DNA from 4 places in the Sphingobium sp. R-21 genome. Region 1 is predicted to be linked to each of the others. Evidence: riboswitches for the same ligand, from Rfam matches in the RefSeq annotation. Region 1 holds a riboswitch; each other region holds the start of a gene.
The links. Region 1 has a riboswitch for cobalamin ahead of ACN9MX_RS06965 (TonB-dependent receptor). Riboswitches for the same ligand answer to the same signal wherever they lie in the genome.
Positions count from the first base shown of each region.

Region 2: another riboswitch for cobalamin. It lies ahead of ACN9MX_RS19855 (DUF1636 domain-containing protein); the one in region 1 lies ahead of ACN9MX_RS06965 (TonB-dependent receptor).
Region 3: another riboswitch for cobalamin. It lies ahead of ACN9MX_RS19985 (cobalamin biosynthesis protein CobG); the one in region 1 lies ahead of ACN9MX_RS06965 (TonB-dependent receptor).
Region 4: another riboswitch for cobalamin. It lies ahead of ACN9MX_RS20010 (HoxN/HupN/NixA family nickel/cobalt transporter); the one in region 1 lies ahead of ACN9MX_RS06965 (TonB-dependent receptor).

Region 1 is NZ_CP184374.1:1,473,097-1,478,627, forward strand. Features, by position in the region: gene ACN9MX_RS06940 (ArsR/SmtB family transcription factor) at 169-498, shown strand; gene arsC (arsenate reductase (glutaredoxin)) at 509-922, shown strand; gene ACN9MX_RS06950 (GNAT family N-acetyltransferase) at 919-1,455, shown strand; gene arsB (ACR3 family arsenite efflux transporter) at 1,461-2,489, shown strand; gene arsH (arsenical resistance protein ArsH) at 2,486-3,232, shown strand; cobalamin riboswitch at 3,487-3,728, shown strand; gene ACN9MX_RS06965 (TonB-dependent receptor) at 3,906-5,531, shown strand, end outside.
Region 2 is NZ_CP184375.1:1,148,340-1,153,870, reverse strand. Features, by position in the region: gene ACN9MX_RS19875 (threonine-phosphate decarboxylase) at 1-233, opposite strand, end outside; gene ACN9MX_RS19870 (adenosylcobinamide-GDP ribazoletransferase) at 230-940, opposite strand; gene ACN9MX_RS19865 (histidine phosphatase family protein) at 937-1,500, opposite strand; gene cobT (nicotinate-nucleotide--dimethylbenzimidazole phosphoribosyltransferase) at 1,497-2,513, opposite strand; gene ACN9MX_RS19855 (DUF1636 domain-containing protein) at 2,510-2,917, opposite strand; cobalamin riboswitch at 3,110-3,299, opposite strand; gene ACN9MX_RS19850 (MgtC/SapB family protein) at 3,627-4,142, shown strand; gene ACN9MX_RS19845 (acetyl-CoA C-acyltransferase) at 4,297-5,478, shown strand.
Region 3 is NZ_CP184375.1:1,175,239-1,180,769, reverse strand. Features, by position in the region: gene cobN (cobaltochelatase subunit CobN) at 1-1,068, shown strand, start outside; gene cobO (cob(I)yrinic acid a,c-diamide adenosyltransferase) at 1,065-1,670, shown strand; gene bluB (5,6-dimethylbenzimidazole synthase) at 1,667-2,296, shown strand; cobalamin riboswitch at 2,369-2,587, shown strand; gene ACN9MX_RS19985 (cobalamin biosynthesis protein CobG) at 2,758-3,822, shown strand; gene ACN9MX_RS19980 (precorrin-8X methylmutase) at 3,822-4,451, shown strand; gene cobI (precorrin-2 C(20)-methyltransferase) at 4,448-5,167, shown strand; gene cobJ (precorrin-3B C(17)-methyltransferase) at 5,164-5,531, shown strand, end outside.
Region 4 is NZ_CP184375.1:1,183,112-1,188,642, reverse strand. Features, by position in the region: gene ACN9MX_RS20020 (efflux RND transporter permease subunit) at 1-1,261, opposite strand, end outside; gene ACN9MX_RS20015 (LysR substrate-binding domain-containing protein) at 1,614-2,549, shown strand; cobalamin riboswitch at 2,668-2,895, shown strand; gene ACN9MX_RS20010 (HoxN/HupN/NixA family nickel/cobalt transporter) at 3,049-4,140, shown strand; gene cobW (cobalamin biosynthesis protein CobW) at 4,137-5,177, shown strand; gene cobN (cobaltochelatase subunit CobN) at 5,177-5,531, shown strand, end outside.

The DNA.
Region 1 (5,531 bases):
TCCGGTCGGTCCACTTTTGCAATTCGGTTGCCAAAAATTTGCCGATTCCAGAATGCGCCTTCAATTTTGAGGCTGATCCATACTGTCATTGACCGGATAATTGGGGAACTGATCGGAAATATTCGATGCATCCTTGACGAGGCCAAATGCATCGGATAATTACGATGCATGGACACCAGCGAAGCACTTTCGGTCCTCTCGGCTCTTGGCCATCCCACGCGTCTTGATGCGTTTCGGCTGCTGATCCGACATGAGCCTGACGGCCTGTCGACCGGCGAGCTGGTCGAGGCCTCCGGCCTGACCCAGAGCACCTTCTCAACGCACCTCGCCGTCATGGTGAAAGCCGGACTGGTACTGTCGGAGAAGCGTGGCCGCCAACAAATCCAGCGCGCCAATCTCGACGCGTTGCGCGGACTGATGGTCTATCTGGCCAAGGATTGCTGCCAGGGACGCGCCGAACTGTGCGAGCCGCTGCTGGCCGAACTTATCTGCTGCTGAAGAGGCGATGATGACCGATATCGTGATCTACCATAACCCGCTTTGCGGAACCTCTCGCAATGCCCTGGCCATGATCCGCAATGCGGGCATCGAACCCCATGTGGTCGAGTATCTGAAGACGCCGCCAAGCCGCGCGCTCCTGGTGCAACTCATGGGTCGGGCCGGCATCACCCCGCGCGCCCTGCTGCGCGAGAAAGGCACGCCTTTTGCCGAACTGGGCCTGGGCGACGAAAGCCTGGCCGATGACGCGCTGATCGACGCGATGATGGAGCATCCCGTCCTCATCAACCGTCCGCTGGTGGTGTCTCCGCTGGGTGTGAAGCTCTGCCGGCCTTCCGAAGAAGTCCTGGATCTGCTGCCGGCCGGGCAGCGCTGCCCATTTGTCAAGGAAGACGGCGAAGTCGTGGAAGCGACGAGGCGATGACCCTTTCGGTTCGCGACGCAACGATCGGCGATGCCGGTGCCATTGCCGCCATCTACGCGCATCACGTCTTGCACGGCACGGCGACCTACGAAATCGTGCCACCGACCGAAGAGGAGACCGAAGCCAAGATACGAACGCTGACCGGACGAGACTGGCCATTCCTTGTTGCCTGCGATGGATCTGAGGTGGTGGGCTATGCCTACGCCACGCAGTTCCGCGATCGGCCGGCCTACGCTTATGCCTGCGAGAACAGCATCTACGTGGCGCACGACAGGCGCGGTAGCGGCATCGGCAAGCTGCTCCTCATGGCCTTGCTGAAGGCCGCTGAAGCCCATGGCTTCCGGCAGATGGTCGCCGTCATCGGCGGGGGTGAACCTGCCTCCGTAGCGCTCCACGCGTCCTGCGGTTTTGAGCATGTCGGTCGCCTCACCGGCATGGGCTGGAAGGCAGGCCGCTGGCTCGACACGGTTTACATGCAGCTTCCCTTGGGCGGCGGCATCGCGACCGCGCCGGCTGCTTCCGGGAAGGACTGACGACCATGTCGCTGTTCGAACGCTATCTCTCGCTGTGGGTGGCCCTGTGCATCGCGATCGGGATCGGTCTTGGCCATTTGCTCCCGAGCGCCTTCGAGACCATCGCAGCGCTGGAGATCGCCAACGTCAACCTCGTCGTTGCGGGGCTGATCTGGTTGATGATCATCCCGATGCTGCTGCGGGTCGATTTCGGCGCGCTGCATAGCCTTCGGCAACACTGGCGCGGTATCGGCGTCACCCTTGTGGTGAACTGGGCGATCAAGCCATTCTCGATGGCGCTGCTCGGGACGTTCTTCCTCCGCTATTTGTTCGTCCCGATGCTGCCGGCAGGCGCATCCTCGTCCTATATTGCGGGCCTGATCCTGCTGGCCGCAGCGCCATGCACGGCAATGGTCTTCGTCTGGTCGAACCTTGTCGACGGTGAGCCGAACTACACATTGAGCCAGGTGGCACTGAACGACTTGATCATGATCTTTGCCTTCGCACCGCTCGTCGGCCTGCTGTTGGGCGTGGCATCAATCACCGTGCCGTGGAACACACTGGCGCTGTCGGTGGGGCTCTACATCGTCGTCCCGGTTATCATCTCCCAACTGCTCCGCCGAGCGCTTCTTCGCGGCGGCGAGAAGGGACTTCAGCATTTCCTGTCCGCCATCAGCCCGATCAGCCTTGCCAGCCTGCTGCTGACGCTGGTGCTGCTGTTCGGCTTCCAGGGTGAGCAGATCATCCGGCAACCGCTGGTGATCGCGCTGATTGCCGTGCCGATCCTGTTTCAGGTCTATCTCAACGCCGGCATCGCCTACTGGCTCAGCCGCCGTTTCGGCGTGGCGTGGTGCGTCGCCGGCCCTTCGGCGCTGATCGGCGCCTCCAACTTCTTCGAACTGGCTGTGGCCGCCGCCATCAGCCTCTTTGGGCTCAGTTCCGGCGCCGCGCTGGCAACGGTCGTAGGCGTGCTGGTGGAAGTGCCGGTGATGCTGTCCATTGTCGCCTTGGTAAAGCGAACCCGTCCCTGGTATGAGAAAGCCATTGCCGCATGAGATTGCGTGAACTCACCGCCCCCGATCATCTGCCTGCCTTGGACAAGGCCTTTGCGCTGGCTCGTCCCGCCGCTGGCCTTGGCCCGGACCAGCCGCCTCTGCGCTTTCTACTGCTCTACGGCTCGCTGCGAGAGCGCTCCTTCTCTCGCCTCGCCGTGGAAGAGGCCGCCCGCCTGCTGCAATATTTCGGTGCTGAGACGCGGATCTTCGATCCCAGCGACCTGCCGCTGCCAGATCAGGTGGCGGGAGACGATCACCCTGCGGTGCATGAATTGCGCGAGCATGCGCTGTGGTCGGAAGGCATGGTCTGGTGCAGCCCGGAACGGCACGGCCAAATCAGCGGCATCATGAAGACGCAGATCGACCACCTGCCGCTCCAGATTCGCGGGATGCGGCCGACGCAAGGGCGGACGCTTGCAGTCATGCAGGTGTCCGGCGGCTCCCAATCGTTCAATGCCGTCAACACGCTGCGCCTGCTGGGTCGCTGGATGCGGATGTTCACGATCCCCAACCAGTCGTCGGTGGCGATGGCTTACAAGGAGTTCGACCAAGACGGCCGGATGCGGGCGTCGAGCTACTACGAGCGCATCGTCGATGTGATGGAGGAATTGGTCCGCTTTACGGTACTTATGCGACCGCATGCGGCGCAACTTGTGGATCGCTATTCCGAGCGCAAGGAAGCCGGAATTTCGGTTGATGCCGAGTCTGACCATTCGGCAGTCGCGATAGCGCCGCAATGTTGATTGACGGCTAGCAGCCCGGCACGGCGAAAATCAGGATCAGCAACCATGGCATCCGGCTGTACGACGGACTCAGCCGGGTTCTGGCCCATACTCGCGATATCCCGTGTCCTGTTGTCGCTGGTTAAGCGCCTGGTTCTCATGCGGATATCGGCCATCTCGCCTTGGCTCGGTCTCGCGGCGGCGTGAGATTAGGCTCTTGCGGAGCATTGACCCTCCCGCTAACGCACCTCTGCCCGGGACGATGGCTTCATCGTCCCGGGCATGATCGCGCCGGTGCCTCGAAAGAGGCTTAAAAGGGAACGCGGTGAGGATGGCTCCGGCCATCCAAATCCGGGGCTGTCCCTGCAACTGTAAGCGGCGAGCGCGATGCATATCGCTTCCTCCAGTGTGAGGAGGCAGCCACTGGACCGGACGCTAAATCCTGCGAGGTCTGGGAAGGCCGTGCATCAAGCTATGACCCGCGAGCCAGGAGACCTGCCAGCGTCTGGTCGCTCTTGCCCGGTCCAGGGGATGGCCAAGGCACGGTATCTTTCCGTTTGAGCGACGAACGGGCGGTGGAGGCCGCATCGGTTCGCGTGGCGGTCGCTCTATGGCGTCCGGCTGCTGACGTGCGCCGACCGTCGCTGGCGGCACGTCTCCACCCGAATGTCGCGTGACGCCGGGAAGACATGCAATGGAATGGAAAAATGTAGGATTTTGGCTGGCCACCGGGCTGGCCGCCACCACGACGCAGCAGGCCGGCGCGGAAACCGCCGCGGACAGCTCAGCCGAAATCATCGTGTCGGGCGTTCGGCCGGGAGCATTGCTCCAAGAGACGGAAACCGGATCGCGCCTGGGGCTGACCGCGCTCGAAACGCCAGCCAGCGTCGCACAGATTGATGGCGACGCGATCCGCGCTCGGGGCGATCTGGACATAATGTCGGCCGTAACCCGTGCACCGGGCGTCACCACCTCCGCCAATCCGGGCAATGGCGGCACGGCCCTGTCGCTGCGCGGCTTTTCCGGTCAGGGTTCAGTGCTGCAACTGGTTGATGGTGTCCGGCTGTTCCCGGTCGCGGGCACGATCACCTTCCCCACCGATCCGTGGAATGTCGAGCGGATCGAATTGCTGAACGGCCCCGCCTCCGTGCTCTACGGACAGGGCGCACTGGGCGGCGCGGTGAACATCATCACCAGATCCCCCAATGCCGAACGCACCGAATTTGACGCGGAAGCAGGATATGGCTCGCAGGATAGCTGGCGCGCGGCGGCAGGTGTCGGTGGACCGCTGGGCGAGATGCTCTCCTACCGGATCGACGCCAGCTACCGGGCGTCGGACGGGTATGTCGACCGTGGCCATTCCAAGAGCCTCGCGCTCTCGGGTGCGCTGCGCTTCCGGCCAAGCGACAGCTTCACGCTCACCCTGCGTAACGACTATGGCAATCAGCGGCCGATGGAATATTTCGGCACGCCACTGATCGACGGGGCGTTGGTGAAGGACAACCAGCGGCGCAACTATAATGTCGCCGACGCCAGCCTGCACTATCGCGACAATCGGACCACGCTGACCGCCGACTGGACGGTGGCCGAAGGCATCACCCTCTCCAACGCCGCCTATCGCCTTACCAGCAAGCGTCTGTTCAAAAATCTGGAGAGCTATTTCTACAATGACGACACCGGCTTGATCAACCGAATGGACAATCTGGGCATCTTCCATGACCAGACCCAATATGGCGATCAGGCGACCATCCGCATTAGCAAGCCGATTGCGGGCCTGAAAAACGATCTGGTCGTCGGCTTCGACGCCAATCTCATCAAGCTCACTTATTCCAATGATTTCGGATCGGACCCACAGGAGGATGCTGTCGATCCCTTCGACTTCGATCCGGGCCTGTTCTACGACACGCAGGGCATCGCGCCCCGCTATCGCACGCGGACCAACGAATATAGCTTCTTTGCCGAAGACCGCTTGGCGCTGACCGATCAGCTTTCGGTGGTCGCAGGCATCCGGCACGAGCGTGACAAGGTGCAACGCTGGAACATCGTCTATAACCCGGACGGCAGCACCAGCGAGGTCAATGCCTTTCCCAATGGTGCGACCAATCGGAAATTCCGCAACACCACTTGGCGGATCGGCGGCGTCTATCGGCCGACCTCCAATATCTCGTTCTATGGGCAATATTCGACCGGCGTAGATCCGCTCGGCACGCTGACCACCTTCACCACCAATGCGACCCAGTTCGCCTTCACCAACGCGACCGGCGATCAGGTCGAGGGCGGCATCAAGGCCATGTTCCTCGATGGCAAGGGCAGCGCCACT
Region 2 (5,531 bases), on a different replicon from region 1:
CTGCCCGGCAGGGTGCAAAGATTGTCGGGATGAACCCCGAAGCAGGCCGCCGCCATTGCCTCCATCGCCGCCAGATCATGCGGATCGGGCAAATGCCGCCAGTCGACGGCCAGATGATCGCCCCCCGGCCATGTGAACGGGCTGATCCCGGTTGAAAGGTCGATCCAGTCATCGCCGCCATAAAGGGCGCGCGCGTCGGCCAGGCGGCCGCCGTGGGATGTGAAGGCGCTCATCGCGCCGACACCATCGCCAGCAACAGCGCGCTTTCCAGTAATTCGATGCCCGCGCCATGCCCGTCACCTGAAATGCCGCCGATCCGGGACCGCAACCATAGTCCCCAGAGCGGAATCAATGGGATCGCCGCCAAAAGGGCGGGTTCCCGAAGACACGCCACCAGCGCCAGCATCGACCAGAGGACACATGGTTCCGGCCGCCAGCCTGCGCGAAAGCGGCTCGCCAGCCCTTCGTGAAGCGGCGGCAACCAGCGCGTCCAGAATAGCGGTCCGATACGCGCCACCATCGCCACGACAGCGAGCATCCAAAGTGGAAAGCTCTCCAACCACGATCGCAACAGCACCAGCTTGACCAGCAGTTGCAGACCGATGGCGACCGCGCCGAAGCTGCCGATATGCGGATCGGCCAGCACGGCGGACAGGCGCGTTCGGTCGCCATGCGCTGCCCCTGCCGCATCTGCTATATCGCCCAGTCCGTCGAGATGTAGCGCGCCGGTCACCGCGACCCATGCCACCAGTCCGGAAAGAGCGCCCACCCATGGATCGATCCGCATCCCCAGCCCGGCGCCGCCCGCCACGATCAGGCCCACCGCGATGCCGGTTGCGGGTAACCAGCGGATCGCGGCCGCGAAGTCCCGCTCATCCACATTCAGGGCGGGCAATGGCAGGCGCGTCATTAATTGCATGGCCAGGACCAGCCGCTTCATGTGATCAGGCCCATAATCTGTGCCGACCGGCTCTCCGGCCAAACCCGCAGGCTCAAAATCGCGCCATAGGGCAGATCCACCGCCCATCCCTGCCTCACGTCAAAGCCGCACAGCACGGCCAACGCCGCCCGCATCGCCCCGGCATGGCAAACCACCAGCGCCGGCTCCCCAGATGCGCTCAGCGCCTCGCCGATCCGGGTGCAGAGGCCAGTCCAGCTTTCCCCACCCGGCGGCGGGAAGCGATCCGGATCATCCCAAAAGCGCGCCAGGTCGTCCGCCGGAAGGCTCGTCGGGTCTGTCCCCTCCCAATCCCCGAAATTCAACTCCCGCCAGCGCGCATCCACCCGGTGTTCGATTCCGCGCTCCGCCGCGATGACGGCGCCCGGCACTCGCGCTCTGGCGAGGTCCGATGTCACCAGTCGGGCGAAATCCAGCCCCCGCGCCCGCTCGACGCAGAGGGCGATGCCCTCCGTTTCCGGCGGTGCGTCCAGATGACCGAGCAGACGCCCGGCAAGCTGCGGCGCGCCATGCCGCATCAGATGGAGGGAAAAGGCGCTCACAGGGCGCTGGCCACCGCGGCTTCGGCAAAGCTCGCCATGTCCTGATGCGCGGCAAGGGCGGAGCGGACGATCTGCGCCGCTACCGCCGCACCGCTTCCCTCGCCCAGCCGCATGTCGAGCCGCAGCAAAGGTTCCAAGGCCAGCGCAGCCAGCAGTCGCTGATGCCCCGCCTCCGCCGACAGATGGGCCGCCAGGCAGTGGTCGGTGATCGCCGGATTGTCCCTCACTAGCGGCGCGACGGCCGCGCAACAGATAAACCCGTCCAGCATCACGGGAACGCGCCGCATCCGCGCCGCCAACACCGCTCCGGCCAGCGCCGCGATCTCTCGCCCGCCCAATCGCCGCAGGGTTTCGAACGCATTGATGCACTGCCCCCCATGCACGGCGAGTGCCCGTTCCACCGCACCGGCCTTGCGTATCAATCCCTCGCCGTCCACGCCCGTGCCGCGCCCGATCCAATGCTCCGCCGGACCGCCGAATGCCTGGGCGCAGAGCGCCGCGGCCGGCGTGCTGTTGGCAATGCCCATTTCGCCCAGCAGCAGCAGGTCCAGCCCCGCTTCCACCACCGCCGCCCCCGCATTGATCGCGGCCAGGCAGTCGGCCTCGCTCATGGCGGCCTCGACACAGATGTCGCCTGTCGGCCTGTCCAACTCGATCGCGACCACGGTCAGTTCCGCGCCGCAGGCCTGGGCCAGCGCATTGATCGCTGCTCCGCCATGATGGAAATTCGCCACCATTTGCGCCGTCACCTCGGCGGGATAGGCGCTGACCCCCCGCGCGGCCACGCCATGATTGCCCGCGAAGATCGCGGCGCGGAGGCGCTCCGCCACAGGCCGCTCCCGGCCCTGCCAGCCCGCCATGAACAGGGCGATTTCCTCCAGTCGCCCCAGGGAACCGGCGGGCTTCGTCAATATGGCCTGCCGCGCCGCTGCGGCATCGATGAACTCTGCTTCCGGAGCCGGCAAATCCTTCAGCGCCGCGGCAAAGGCCGTGCTGTCGCTGAACCGGATCATGAGCAGACAAAGCCTTCGGGCGGCGTCCGGACGATGAAATGCCCCTTCACGCCCTGCGGCCAGTCGGCATAGCGCACCACGCCCTCTTCGCTTTCGGCATGGCGCACGGCATAATCGAGGATCGCGCGCGCGGCGTCCTCATCCGGGGCGAAATCGCCCAGCACATAGCCGACCTTGCCGGTCCCGCGCACATGCACCGTGCAGTGGCGCTGGCAGGCGAAGAGGCAGGGCATGTCCTGCACGGCAATGCCCGCATAGGCGGGATCGCCGTCGCGTATCTTCTGCATCGCCTGCACCAGCAGGGCGCCGCCCCGCCGCCCCGCTCCATCCTCCCGTTGTTCCGCCGAAAGGCGACAGGTCGAACAAACGACCACCGAAGCCCCAGGCTCCACAGGCCGCAACATCAGCGATGGCCCCGCGAAAAAGTCATATCATATCCTCCAGCCCCGACGGCATATGCCCTGTCGGGAACCGCGCGGGAGAGGACTGGCCGGCATCGGGCAGGCGATAGAACTCCCCTGCGCGGCCGCGCCGGCAAGGCGATGACTGTCGCTCGGCGAGGATATCCCCGTTCGTCCGGCACACCCTGTCCGGCCGAAGAACGACCGCGTCAGGCAGGTCTCCTGGCTCGCGGGTCGACGCTTTCCGGCCGCCTTCTCGAAACCTCTGGTTCCAATGGCGCGATGGCTGGATCGCTCGCCGCTTACAGTTGCAGGGGCAGCGCGGGCGTTCCACCCGACTTCCCTTTTCATCCCCTCACGGGGAACCTGTCGCACTGGCGCTGATAAGACTGCATTCGCCCGATCGCAAGGTCGTAAAAGGACAGAGTTAACACGTCCGCACCTGCGCTCGATTTGCGATGGTTACACTTCTCTTCACTCGCCCGAACTGCTATCATCGGACGCAAAGAGGGAGAGGAACCATGGCGATTCTGACGCGATGGATGGATTGGTTCTGTCAGTTGTTCGCATGCACGGCTGAAAATGAAATGCGGGTCAACGGCCTGATTGCACATGTTTCTTCCGACAGCGACGATCGTTAACATCCCATAGCGAACGCGGCCTGTCGAATTCGTCGCCGTGGATGGAACGGCGAGTCTCTTTCGCGTGTATTATGGCCATGCTGGCCAATGATTTCGGTACCACGCTCGTCCGCCTTTTGCTCGCAACCCTGCTGGGCCTTGCGCTGGGATTTGAGCGGGAACGTCACGGCCATGATGCGGGCCTGCGTACCCATGGACTGGTGTCGCTGAGTTCGGCGATGCTGACTTTGTCAGCACTGGAACTGGCGGAAGCCCATCAGGACAGCGATCCGATCCGCGTCGTTCAGGGTCTTGCCCAGGCAATCGGCTTCATTGCGGGCGGCCTCATCTTCGTGCGCGGCGGCGATGTGCGCAACATGACCACGGCCGCCAGCCTGTGGATGGCGGCAGCCGTCGGAATCACGGCAGGGGCCGGCCAATATGTACTCGTGCTTGCAGGATCGCTGATCGCGCTGGTCCTGCTGTCCCTGCTCCTCCTGATCGAAAAGCGCATGGGTCGGCGCGAGAAGAAGGCGGACGATCCGGAAAGCGGTTCCGTCACCATGCCCAATCGCCGGGGGTCGGCAGTCCCCAAGCGTGACGGCTGAAGGGCTCCTCCGCATCGCCGCCTTTAGTGACCCCCAACGTTGCGCGCATGGTCGCGATAGGGGAAGAGACAAGCGATGTGGGCGGAAACCCTTGTTGCGATTCGTGCCATGATATGGCGCAGGGTCCGCTCCCGAACCGCTTGAGGAAAGAGCAATGAGCAAGGATATCATCATCGCCGGCTATGCCCGGACCCCGATGGGTGGCTTTCAGGGCGCACTTTCGGGCGTTTCCGCGCCGGAACTGGGCGCCGTGGCGGTAAAGGCGGCGGTCGAGCGTTCGGGTGCCGCGCCGGAAGCCATTGACCGCATCTATATGGGCTGCGTCCTGCCCGCCGCGCTTGGGCAGGCGCCCGCCAGACAGGCGGCGCTCGGCGCAGGTCTTCCACAGTCCGTCGAAGCGACCACCGTCAACAAGATGTGCGGTTCCGGCATGCAGGCGGCGATCATGGCCGCCGAAGCGCTGAGCGCGGGAACCGTGGACATCGTCATTGCGGGCGGCATGGAGAGCATGACCAATGCCCCCTATGCCCTGCCCAAGCATCGTTCCGGCGCGCGCATCGGCCATGACCGGATCATCGACACGATGATGATGGACGGGCTGGAGGACGCCTATGACCGCGGCAAGCCCATGGGCGCCTTTGCCGAGGATACGGCCCGCGACTATCAGTTCACGCGCGCGGAAATGGACGCCTATGCGGTTGAGAGCCTCGCTCGCGCCAACGCCGCGATCGCCAGCGGCGCCTTCGCTGGGGAGGTTGTTCCGGTGACGGCCCGGACGCGCGGCGGCGAAGTCCAGGTCGACAAGGACGAGCAGCCCGGCAATGCCAGGCCCGAGAAGATTCCTTCCCTGAAGCCTGCCTTTGCCAAGGACGGTGCGATCACGGCGGCGTCCTCTGCCTCCATCTCGGATGGCGCGGCCGCGCTGGTGCTGACCCGTTCCGACGTCGCGGAGAAGCTGGGCCTCGCAAGAGAAGCGCGCATCGTCGCCACCGCAGCCCATGCCCATGCTCCCGCGCTGTTCACGACGGCCCCGGTTTTCGCGATCCGCAAGGTACTGGATAAGGCCGGCTGGTCCTCTGGCGAGGTCGACCTCTACGAAGTCAACGAGGCATTCGCCGCCGTCGCGATGATCGCGATGCGCGACCTCGACATCCCGCACGACCGCATCAACGTCAATGGCGGCGCGACCGCGCTGGGGCATCCCATCGGTGCCAGCGGCGCGCGGATCATTGCCACGCTGGTGGCGGCCTTGAAGGCTAGAGGCCTGAAAAAGGGTGTTGCGGCGCTCTGCATCGGCGGCGGCGAAGCGACCGCCGTCGCTCTCGAAATCCTGTAGGCGAGAGGGAAGGAAATATTGAAGGATCGGCCGCCGCCTATCAGGACGGCGCC
Region 3 (5,531 bases), on a different replicon from region 1:
CGCGCCATCGCCCTTTCGGCCTGGGGCACCGCCAATATGCGCACGGGCGGCGACGACATTGCGCAGGCGCTCGCCCTGATGGGCGCGCGTCCCCGCTGGGACTGGGCTTCCGGCCGCGTCATCGGGTTCGAGGTCATGAAGATCGCGGAACTGGGCCGCCCGCGCGTCGACGTCACCTTGCGCGTTTCGGGCTTCTTCCGGGATGCCTTCCCGGAGCAGATCGACCTTGTCGACAGCGCAGCCCGCGCCGTCATGGCGTTGGACGAACCGGAGGAGGACAACCCGGCGGCAGCGCGCCACCGGGCGGAAACCGCGGCGTTGATCGCGGAGGGCATGGCGGAAAAGGTCGCGCTGCGCCGGGCAGGCAGCCGCGTCTTCGGGTCGAAACCCGGCGCTTATGGCGCAGGCCTTCAGGCGATGATTGACGAGAGGATCTGGCATGACAGGTCGGACCTGGCCAATGTCTATCTCGACTGGGGCAGCCATGCCTATGGCGGCGGGGTGGAGGGCGACAGCGAACGCAGCCTCTTCGCCCGGCGCCTGACCGACGCCGACGCCCTGATACAGAATCAGGACAATCGCGAGCACGACCTGCTCGATAGCGATGATTATTATCAGTTCGAAGGCGGCATGGCCGCCGCCGTCGAGCATCTCTCCGGCAGGAAGCCTCTCAGCTATCATAACGACCACAGCCGCCCCGAACGTCCTGTCATCCGCACGCTGGAGGATGAGATTGGCCGTATCGTCCGCGCCCGCGTCACCAACCCCAAATGGATCGCCGGGATGATGCGCCACGGCTATAAGGGTGCGTTCGAAATCGCCGCCTCGGTCGACTATCTGTTCGCCTTCGCCGCCACCACCCATGCCGTCAAGGACCATCATTTCGACGCCGTCCATGCCGCCTTCATGGAGGATGAGACGGTCCGCGCCTTCATGGCGCAGGCCAATCCGGCAGCCCTGCGGGAAACCGCCGCCCGCCTCCACGAAGCGCTGGACCGCGCCCTTTGGAAGCCCCGGTCGAACAGCGCCGCCATGCTTCTCTCCCAAATCAAGGATGCCTCGCAATGATCGAACGCACGCCCGAACAACATGCCGAAAAGATGAAGAAGAAACAGGCCGCCCATGACAGGATCATGGCTACCAAGACGCAGGAAAAGGGCCTGTTGATCGTCCACACCGGCAAGGGCAAGGGCAAGACGACCGCCGCCCTGGGCATGGTGGTCCGCGCCATCGGCCATGACAGGAAGGTGGGCGTCGTCCAGTTCGTCAAGGGCGCGATGACCACCGGAGAAAAACGGGTGTTCGATGCGTTTCCGGACAATGTCGAATTCAAGCCGATGGGCGAAGGCTTCACCTGGAATACGCAGGACCGGACCCGGGACATTGCCCTGGCGCGCGAAGCGTGGGATGAGGTGAAACGCATGATCGCCGATCCGGCCTATGACATGGTCCTTGCCGATGAACTCAACATCGTCCTGCGCTACGACTACCTGCCCGTGGCAGAGGTCCTGGAAGCCGTGACCGCCAGAAGCCCGATGAAGCATGTGCTCATCACCGGCCGCAACGCGCCCGAAGCGCTGATCGACGCGGCCGATCTCGTCACCGAAATGACGCTTGTCAAACATCCCTTCCGCAGCGGCGTGAAGGCCCAGCCGGGAATCGAATTCTGACACACACCGCCTTCGACATCGCCGCCTTCGAGGATCTGGTCCACCTGCGCCGCGACGTGCGCCATTTCCTGACCGACCCGCTGGACGAAAGCGAGGTGGAAAGGCTGCTCGCCCTTGCGCACAGCGCCCCGTCCGTGGGGCTTTCGCAGCCCTGGCGGTTCGTCCGGATCGAAACGCCGGGGCTGCGCGAGGATCTCGCCGTCCATGTCGATGCCCAGATCGCCAGAGCGGGCAAGATCTACGATGGAGAGGAGGACCGGCTCTACCGCAGCCTCAAATTGCACGGTCTGCGCGAAGCGCCCGTGCTGTTCGCCGTCTATTGCGACGAAGGCACTGAAACGGGGCACAGGCTGGGCGCAATCACCATGCCGGAGGCGCGCCGCTACAGTTGCGTGATGGCCATCCACACATTGTGGCTTGCCGCCCGCACGCGCGGCATTGGGCTGGGCTGGGTGTCGATACTGGATCCCGCGACGGTGGATGCGATGCTCGCCATTCCCGGCAACTGGCGCTGCCTCGGGCTGATATGCCTGGGCTATCCTGTAAGCGAAGAGGCTACGCCGGAACTGGAAAGACGGGGCTGGGAACATCGCACCGACTGGCATTCCGCGATCGTCACGCGCTGACGATTGCCGCTGAACGGCTCTTTCCTTTCCCGTCCTCCCCGCCTATGAGGCGTTGCTGGAACGGGTTCCGCCCGCTCCATCGATCGCGTCGGTGCCCCGCGAGGGGCTTAAATGGGAACGCGGTGCGGGAGGATGCTCCCTAATCCGCGGCTGTCCCTGCAACTGTAAGCGGCGAGCAAGGCAAGGACGGCCCCCCATCCGGGATGGCCAGCCACTGGAGCAATCCGGGAAGGCCCGTGCCAAGGCGACGACCCGCAAGCCAGGATACCTGCCGAACGCAAAGGTCGCTCTAGCCATGGTCCAGGGGATGGTCACGGCTCGGTTCTCCGCACGGGCGACGAATGCGGCTGGGGGACATCCTCCGGTCGTCGTTGCGACGTGGGAGGTGAAGTTCGTTGCCAGACGCGCAAAGCGCATCGTCCGCCGCCGTTCGCGGCTGGTGTCCATCGGCATGGCGTCCGATGACGGCAGGCGACGGATTGCTGGTACGGGTGCGCCCCCGACTGGGCCGCCTCACCGTGCCGCAGGCCATCGGACTTGCAAAAGCGGCGCGTTCGCACGGCAACGGCCTGATCGACCTTACCAACCGCGCCGCGCTCCAGCTTCGCGGCGTGGCGGAGCAAAGCCATGCTCCACTGCTCCGGCAACTCATCGCTCTTGGCCTCGCCGATCCCGATCCTGGCCGTGAGGCTCGCGGCAATGTCCTGCTCACGCCCGATTCCTCGCCAGGGGACGACACGGAAAACATCGCCCTCAGCCTGATCGAGCATCTTGATGAAATGCCCGAACTTCCCCCCAAGATCGGGATCGCCATCGACGCCGGCCCTGCGCCCTGTCTGGCAGCTGTTCCCGCGGACTTCCGCTTCGAACGCAGCGCAACGGGCATGCTGCTGCTGAGGATGGACGGACGGATGCTCGGTTCTACCACCAGCGTCGAAAACGCGGCTCGCGACCTGAGCGCCCTTTTCCACTGGTTTCTGGCCACGGGCGGGGCAGCATCTGGCCGCGCAGCCCGGCACAAAGCTCCTCTGCCAACCGTTGCGGATGTCGCGCCCGCGCCGTCCCGCCCGCCTTCCCAAGCGCTGGCGGCGGCAGCCGGCCCGTTTCACGGCATTCCCTTCGGCCAGTTCCATGCCGACAGCCTCATCGCGCTGGCGGAAAAAGGGAATGTCTGCGCCGTGCGCATCACCCCCTGGCGCGGCCTGATCCTCGAAGGAGCCAAGGAGGATGCCGACAACCTCTCCATTGACCGGCTGCTCGGAATGGATGCCTGCCCTGGCGCGCCTGCATGCCCGCAGGCCAGCGTTGCGACCCGCAGCCTCGCCACCCGGCTCGCACCGCTGGTCGATGGCTCCCTGCATGTGTCGGGCTGCGCCAAGGGCTGTGCCCGACAGGTGCCTGCCGACCTTGTTCTCACCGGCAGGCAGGGCCGCTTCGACCTGTCCCGCAACGGCCCCGCCGGATCATCGCCGGAGTTGGCCGGCATGACCGCCGACCAAGTCCTCGCCCATTTTGGAAGGCCCTGATGCCCCAAAACTATGAAACCGATGGCGCCGCCATCTACCGGCAGTCCTTTCGCATCATCCGCGCGGAGGCTGATCTCGGCCGCTTCTCGCCCGAGGAGGAGCGCATCGCCGTGCGCATGATCCATGCGGCGGGACTGGTCGAACTTGCGTCCCGGATCCGCTTTTCTCCCTCCTTCGCAGAAGCTGCCATCGCCGCTCTTCAGGCCGGCGCCCCGATCCTCTGCGACGCGCGCATGGTGTCCGAAGGGATCACCGCAAAGCGCCTGCCGGCCGCCAATCCCATCCTCTGCACGCTGAACGATCCGCAAGTGCCCGCGCTGGCGGAGCGCATGTCCAACACCCGCTCCGCCGCCGCGCTTGAACTCTGGCGGCCTTATCTGGCAGGCGCGCTTGTCGCGATCGGCAATGCGCCGACGGCTCTGTTCCATCTGCTCGACATGCTGGAGGATCCCGCCTGCCCTCGACCGGCCGCGATCATCGGCTGTCCCGTCGGCTTCGTCGGAGCGGCAGAATCGAAGGAGGCGCTCTGGCACGCCCAACCCGTCCCCTGTTGCGTCGTAGAGGGCCGCCTTGGCGGCAGCGCTGTCACGGTCGCGGCGGTCAATGCCATTGCGAGCCCGGCGGAATGACAGGCGGGACCATCCACGGCGTTGGCCTGGGACCGGGCGCCCAGGACCTGATGAGCGTCCGTGCCGACCGGCTGATCCGCGACGCGCGGCATATCGCCTATTTCCGCAAGCGGGGACGGTCGGGTCATGCCCGCAGCATCGTGGAGGGCATGTTGCGCGCCGATGCGGTCGAATTCCCGATGGAATATCCGGTGACGACGGAAATCCCGCTGTCCGATCCCCGCTACAATGACCTTCTCTCGGCCTTCTACGCCGATTGCACCGCGCATCTGGAAGGACTCTCCGCGCGCGGGGAGGATGTGGTCGTCCTCTGCGAGGGCGATCCCTTCTTCTATGGCAGCTTCATGCATCTGCACAGCCGGCTCGCCGCGCCGGTGAAGATCGTCCCCGGCATCACCGGCATGTCCGGCGCCTGGACCGCCAGCGGCACGCCGATCAGTTGGGGGGACGATGTCCTGACCGTGTTGATGGCGACGCTGCCCGAAGAGGAACTCGTCCGCCGCATCCGTGACAGCCATGCGCTGGCGGTGATGAAGATCGGCCGCAACCTCCCCAAGCTGCGCCGCGCGATCGAAGCGGCCGGCCGACAGGACAGCGCCTGGCTGATCGAATATGCGACGATGGCGGATCAGCGTATCACGCCGCTGGCAGAGGCGACCGATGTCACCGCCTATTTCTCGATCCTGCTGATCCATGGACAGGGCCGCCGCCCATGACCGGCTGGATCGTGGCAGCGGGCCTTGGGCCGGGCGCGGATGCGCTCGTCACGCCAGAGGTGTCGGATGCACTGGCGCAGGCAACCGACGTCATCGGATATATCCCCTATGTGGCCCGTGTGGCGCAAAGACCGGGCCTCATGCTCCACGCATCGGACAATCGCGTCGAACTTGAACGCGCTGCCCATGCCCTGACCCTTGCCGCCCAGGGCAGGCGGGTCGCAGTGGTGTCTTCGGGCGATCCGGGCGTGTTCGCCATGGCTTCGGCCCTGTTCGAAGCCATGGAGGCAGGCCCGCAGGACTGGCGCGATGTCGATGTCCGCGTGCTCCCGGGCATCACCGCCATGCTCGCCGCCGCGGCACG
Region 4 (5,531 bases), on a different replicon from region 1:
CGCCCTTGCCCTGTTCCAGATGCCAGTTGATATTTTCTATGGTCACGGTCGCATCGTCGACCAATATGCCGACCGCCAGGGCCAGGCCGCCCAGCGTCATGACGTTCAGCGTCTGGCCGAAAGCCGCCAGCGCCGCGATAGCGGCCAATATGGCGAGCGGGATCGACAGGGCGATGATCACCGTCGAACGCCAGGATCCCAGGAACAGCAGGATCATCAACGACGTCAGCGCCGCGGCGATCGCGCCTTCATGGATGACGCCTTCCACGGCTGCCTTCACGAAGAGCGACTGGTCGCCGATGGGCAGGATCTTGAGCGCGTCGGGCAGGCCCGCGGCAATCTGCGGCAGTTTCTGCTTGACGCCGTCCACGATTGCCAGGGTGGAGGTCGCGCCGTTCTTGAGGATGGTCAGCAGCACCGACCGGCTGCCCTCGACATGCACGATATTCTGCTGCGGGCCGCTGCCGTCGCGAACATGCGCGACGTCCCGCATGGTGATGGTCGCGCCGTTCACGACCTTGACCGGCAGGTCGTTCAGAGCCTCTATGGAGGACGGGGCGTTGTTCAACTTCACGCTATATTGCGTTTCGCCGATCTTGACGAAGCCGGCCGGGTTGATCTGGTTCTGCGCCGCGATGGCAGCGCCCACATCCTGCGCCGACAGACCCTTCGATTGAAGCGCCAGCGGGTTGAGGTCAATCTGAACCTGCCGCTGCTTGCCGCCGGACGGGAATGGCATGGCAAGACCGGGCACCGTGATCAGGGGCGGGCGGACCTGGTTCATGCCCATGTCGAACAATTGCTGTTCCGACAGCCCCTTTCCCGACAGGGCAAGCTGGAGGATGGGAACGGTCGACGCACTATAGTTCAGGATCAGCGGTGGCGTAATTCCCGGCGGCATCTGGCGCAGGACGGTCTGCGACACCGATGTCACCTGCGCCGTGGCGGTCCGGATGTCGGCGCCCGGCTGGAAATAGATCTTGATGACGCCGATACCCTGAAGCGACTGGCTCTCGATATGGTCGATATCATTGACCGTCGTCGTCAGCACCCGCTCATAGGGATTGACGATGCGGTTCGCCATGTCCTCCGGCGACAGGCCCGCATATTGCCAGGCAACGGCCACCACCGGGATGCGGATGTTGGGGAAGATGTCGACCGGGGTGCGCACGGCCGCCAGAACCCCGCCGATCGCGATCAGGATTGCCATTACGATGAAGGTCAGCGGACGATGCAGGGCAACCTTGACGATATCGATCATTCACGACTCCACGCAAGCGCCGCCAGGTGATCCCCGCCGCACATGAAACGCGACCTCTCCGGATATATTTTTCGCCTTCTGGGACAGTGACGAACAGCGCCAGGAAATGCGCATATCTTTTTTTCGCATTTTCAGGCGATTGTCCGTGACCGGCCTGCCTGACAATGCGCCCAAGAATGCGACGACATCCCCGACCATGGGCGGAGTGCTGCGGCAATGAGGGGGCATAGCCCGCGCACATCCGCCCGACGGTCATGGGACACCGCCGCATTCGAAAACGCCCATGCGCCCTTGGACATTCCACGTCTAATATATAATATGGCATGATCGATATCTTTGACGACATGATAATATGGACCTGCGCCACCTTCGTTATTTCCTGTGCGTCGCTGAAGAGATGCATTTTGGCCGCGCCGCGCTTCGCCTCGGCATATCCCAGCCGCCGCTCAGCCAGCAAATCCGCGCCCTGGAGGAGGAGCTTGGCGTCCGCCTGTTCGATCGCACCAGCCGCAAGGTGCGCCTGACGGAGGCGGGCCGGCTGTTCGAGCCGGAAGCCCGCAGGACGCTTGCCCAGGCCGACCGCGCAGCACAGATCGCGCGCATGGCGCAGCGTGCGGAGATCGGGCGGCTGGGGCTGGGTTTCACTACGTCCGGACCCTTCGTGCCGCCGATCGCGCGCGCGCTCTACCGCTTCCGCAAAGCCCATCCGGACGTCGAACTGATCCTGCGCGAACAGGGCCGCGACGAACAGATAGAGGGGGTCGCCAGCCGCCAGCTCGATCTTGGAATCTTGCGTGATTTCACGGCATTGACGCTGTCTGATGGCTTGCTGTCGCAATGCCTGCTCAAGGAAGAGATGGTGCTGGCGCTGCGCGCGGATCATCCGCTGGCGCTAAGGGCGGCCCCACCCCGGATTGCCGACCTTTTCGATGAACCGCTGGTCCTGTACGGCGCACCCAATGGCACAGGCTTCACGGAACATTTCCGGGCCCTTTGCACGGAGGCTGGCTTCGTCCCCAAAATCTCCCATGAAGCCCGCAGCCTGGCCACCCTGCTGGGCCTGGTTTCGGCGGGGTTCGGGCCTACGGTCATACCCTTGTCAATGGCGCGGCTGCACCTTGACAATGTGGTCAACCGCCCGTTCGACTTGCCGGTCATGAGTTCGCTCTGGCTGATCCACGATCGGGAACTGTCGCCCACCGGCCTGGCGTTCCTCGATACCCTGCTCGAAGAATGCCGGTCGACCGGAATCACCTCCAGCGACAGCCGATGCGCCACCGCGCCATGACGGAGGTCATCGCCCAATGCCTCATCAGGGAACGACCGCTGATGAAGGCGCCGATGAAGCGCCCCTTCCCATTTCTTTTCCCAGCCTCTATGCACGGCCGTGAAGATCGGTTTCGGTTGGTCTTCATGATCGCGCCGGTGCCCTCGCAAGGGGCTTAATAGGGAATGCGGTGATGAATCCGCAGCTGTCCCTGCAACTGTAAGCGGTGAGCGAGACGCATAGCGATCCTCCGGAGCGCCGGATGATCAGCCACTGGGCCGGACGCTAAACCATGCGAGGCCTGGGAAGGCCATGCGCCGAGCCGTGACCCGCAAGCCAGGAAACCTGCCTGCGTCTGGTCGCTCTTGCCTTGGTCCAGGGGATGGCCGCGGCACGGTCCTCCGTCTGAGCGACGCTTCTCGCAGCGGGAGCTGCTGTCCGCATGCCGGGCGCAAGAGCGTCCGTCCGGCATGAAGGCGGTTTCCGTCCGGTTTCGCAGACGCCGACGGGATACCGTCCGATGACCATTTCCTCCGATGCGCAGGCATCGATGCAGGCGCCTCCTGGCGGCCTGCGTCGCCGCGCCACCGGCATGTTCGCCGGTCTCATCGCCGCCAATCTGGCCGCCTGGATCGCGGCCTTCACCATCTTCGCGGGCGATCCCGTCATGCTCGGTACGGCGGTGCTTGCCTGGAGCCTGGGCCTGCGCCATGCCGTCGACGCCGATCATATCGCCGCCATCGACAATGTGACCCGCAAGCTGATGCAGGACGGCCAGCGGCCCCTTACGGTCGGCTTCTGGTTCGCCATCGGCCATAGCGGCATCGTGCTGATCGCCGCTGTCCTCATCGCATTCGCCGCCAATGCCCTCAGCCGCGTCGAAGCCGCAGGAGCCATTGGCGGCACCATTGCGACGCTGGTGTCCGCGACCTTCCTCCTTGCCATTGCGGCGATGAATCTGGTCATCCTGCGATCCGTGCTCAAGACCTTCAATCATGTTCGAAGGGGTGGCGCCTATATCGATGAAGATATGGACATTCTTCTGGGCAATCGGGGTCTCCTGTCGCACCTTTTCCGCCCGCTTTTCCGGCTGGTGACGCGAAGCTGGCACATGGCGCCGCTCGGCTTTCTTTTCGGTCTGGGCTTCGATACCGCGACAGAGGTTGCCATTCTGGGCCTTTCCGCCGGCCAGGCCGCCAGCGGCCTTTCCATCGCGACCGTCCTTATCTTCCCCCTGCTCTTTGCGGTGGGGATGGCGTTGATCGACACCACGGACGGCGCGCTGATGATGGGCGCCTATCAGTGGGCGTTCGTGAAACCGATCCGCAAACTCTACTATAATATCACCATAACGCTGATGTCGGCTCTGGTCGCGCTGCTGATCGGCGGGATCGAGGCGGCGGCGCTGCTGGGCGACAAGCTCGGCCTCAGCGGCGGCATCTGGACCCTCGCCGCCGATTTGGGCGCCCATTTCAACAGCCTTGGCTTCATCATCATCGGCCTGTTCGCCGCCTGCTGGCTGGCGAGTTGGGCCTTCTATCGCTGGAAGGGCTTCGACGAGATCGAACTCATCCCCGCCGCTGGCCACCAACCGCAAGGAAATCCCGCATGAAAAAGGTATCTGCAACCGTCATCACCGGCTTTCTGGGTGCCGGCAAGACCACGCTGATCCGTCACCTCATCCAGCATGCCGGCGGCCGTCGTCTGGCCCTTATCATCAATGAATTCGGGGATGTGGGCGTCGATGGCACGCTGGTTCAGGGGTGCGGCGACGAAGCCTGCCCGGATGACGACATCATCGAACTGGCCAATGGCTGCATCTGCTGCACCGTGGCCGACGATTTCCTGCCGACCATGCAGAAACTGCTCGATCGCCCTGTCCCGCCTGATCACATCATCATAGAGACCAGCGGCCTTGCCCTGCCCAAGCCGCTGGTGAAGGCGTTCCAATGGCCCGACATCCGGACGCGGGCCACGGTCGACGGCGTCATCGCCTTGATCGACGCCGACGCGCTCGCCGCCGGCCGCTTCGCCCATGACGAAGTCGCGCTCGCGGCCGCCCGTGCTGCGGACCCCACGTTGGATCATGACAGCCCGATCGAGGAATTGTTCGAAGATCAACTCGCCTGTGCCGACCTCGTCCTGCTCAACAAGACCGACCTGGTGGAGCCGGACCGCCTGGTGGCGTTGGAGCAGGAACTGGCCCGGGAAATCCGACCCGGCGTCCGCATCCTCCGCACCGCCAGGGGAGAGATTGATCCCGCTATCCTGCTCGGTCTCGACGCGGGCGTGGAGGACCAGATCGATGCACGCCCCTCCCACCATGACGATGAGGAGGATCATGACCATGACGATTTTGACAGCTTCGTCGTCGATCTGGGCGAACTTGCCGGGCCAGAGCCGCTGCTGACGGCGCTCGCGCAGAGCATCGCCGCGCACGACATATTGCGGGTCAAGGGCTTCCTCGCCATTGAGGGGCGCCCGGCGCGCCTGGTTCTTCAGGCGGTCGGTCCGCGCATCCAGCATCATTACGACCGGCACTGGCAGGCCGGCGAGCCGCGCCGATCCCGGCTGGTGGTGATTGGCCAGCGCGGCATGGACCGCGCCGCGATAGAGGCCGGAATCGGCGCCCGGATGGCGACCGCCTGATGCATCTGCTGACCGCCACGCCCGGCACCGTCTCCAATGGCGACGAAGCCATAGACCTCGGCCAGTCACCGGGGGACATCGTGCTGCTGACCGTGGCGGACAGCGAACTGGCCTGTTTCGCCAGCGCGGCCCATGCGCTCACGCAGGAACTGGGGGAAGGCGCGCCGCGCATCCGGCTCGCCAACCTTCTCCAGCTAAAACATCCCTATTCGGTCGACATGTATGTCGAGAAGGTCGTGGCCCATGCCAAATTCGTCTGCGTCATCCTGCTAGGGGGCAAGAGCTATTGGCCCTATGGCATTGATGAGATTGCAAATATCGCGCGGGAGAAAGGCATTGCCTTCGCCGCCATCG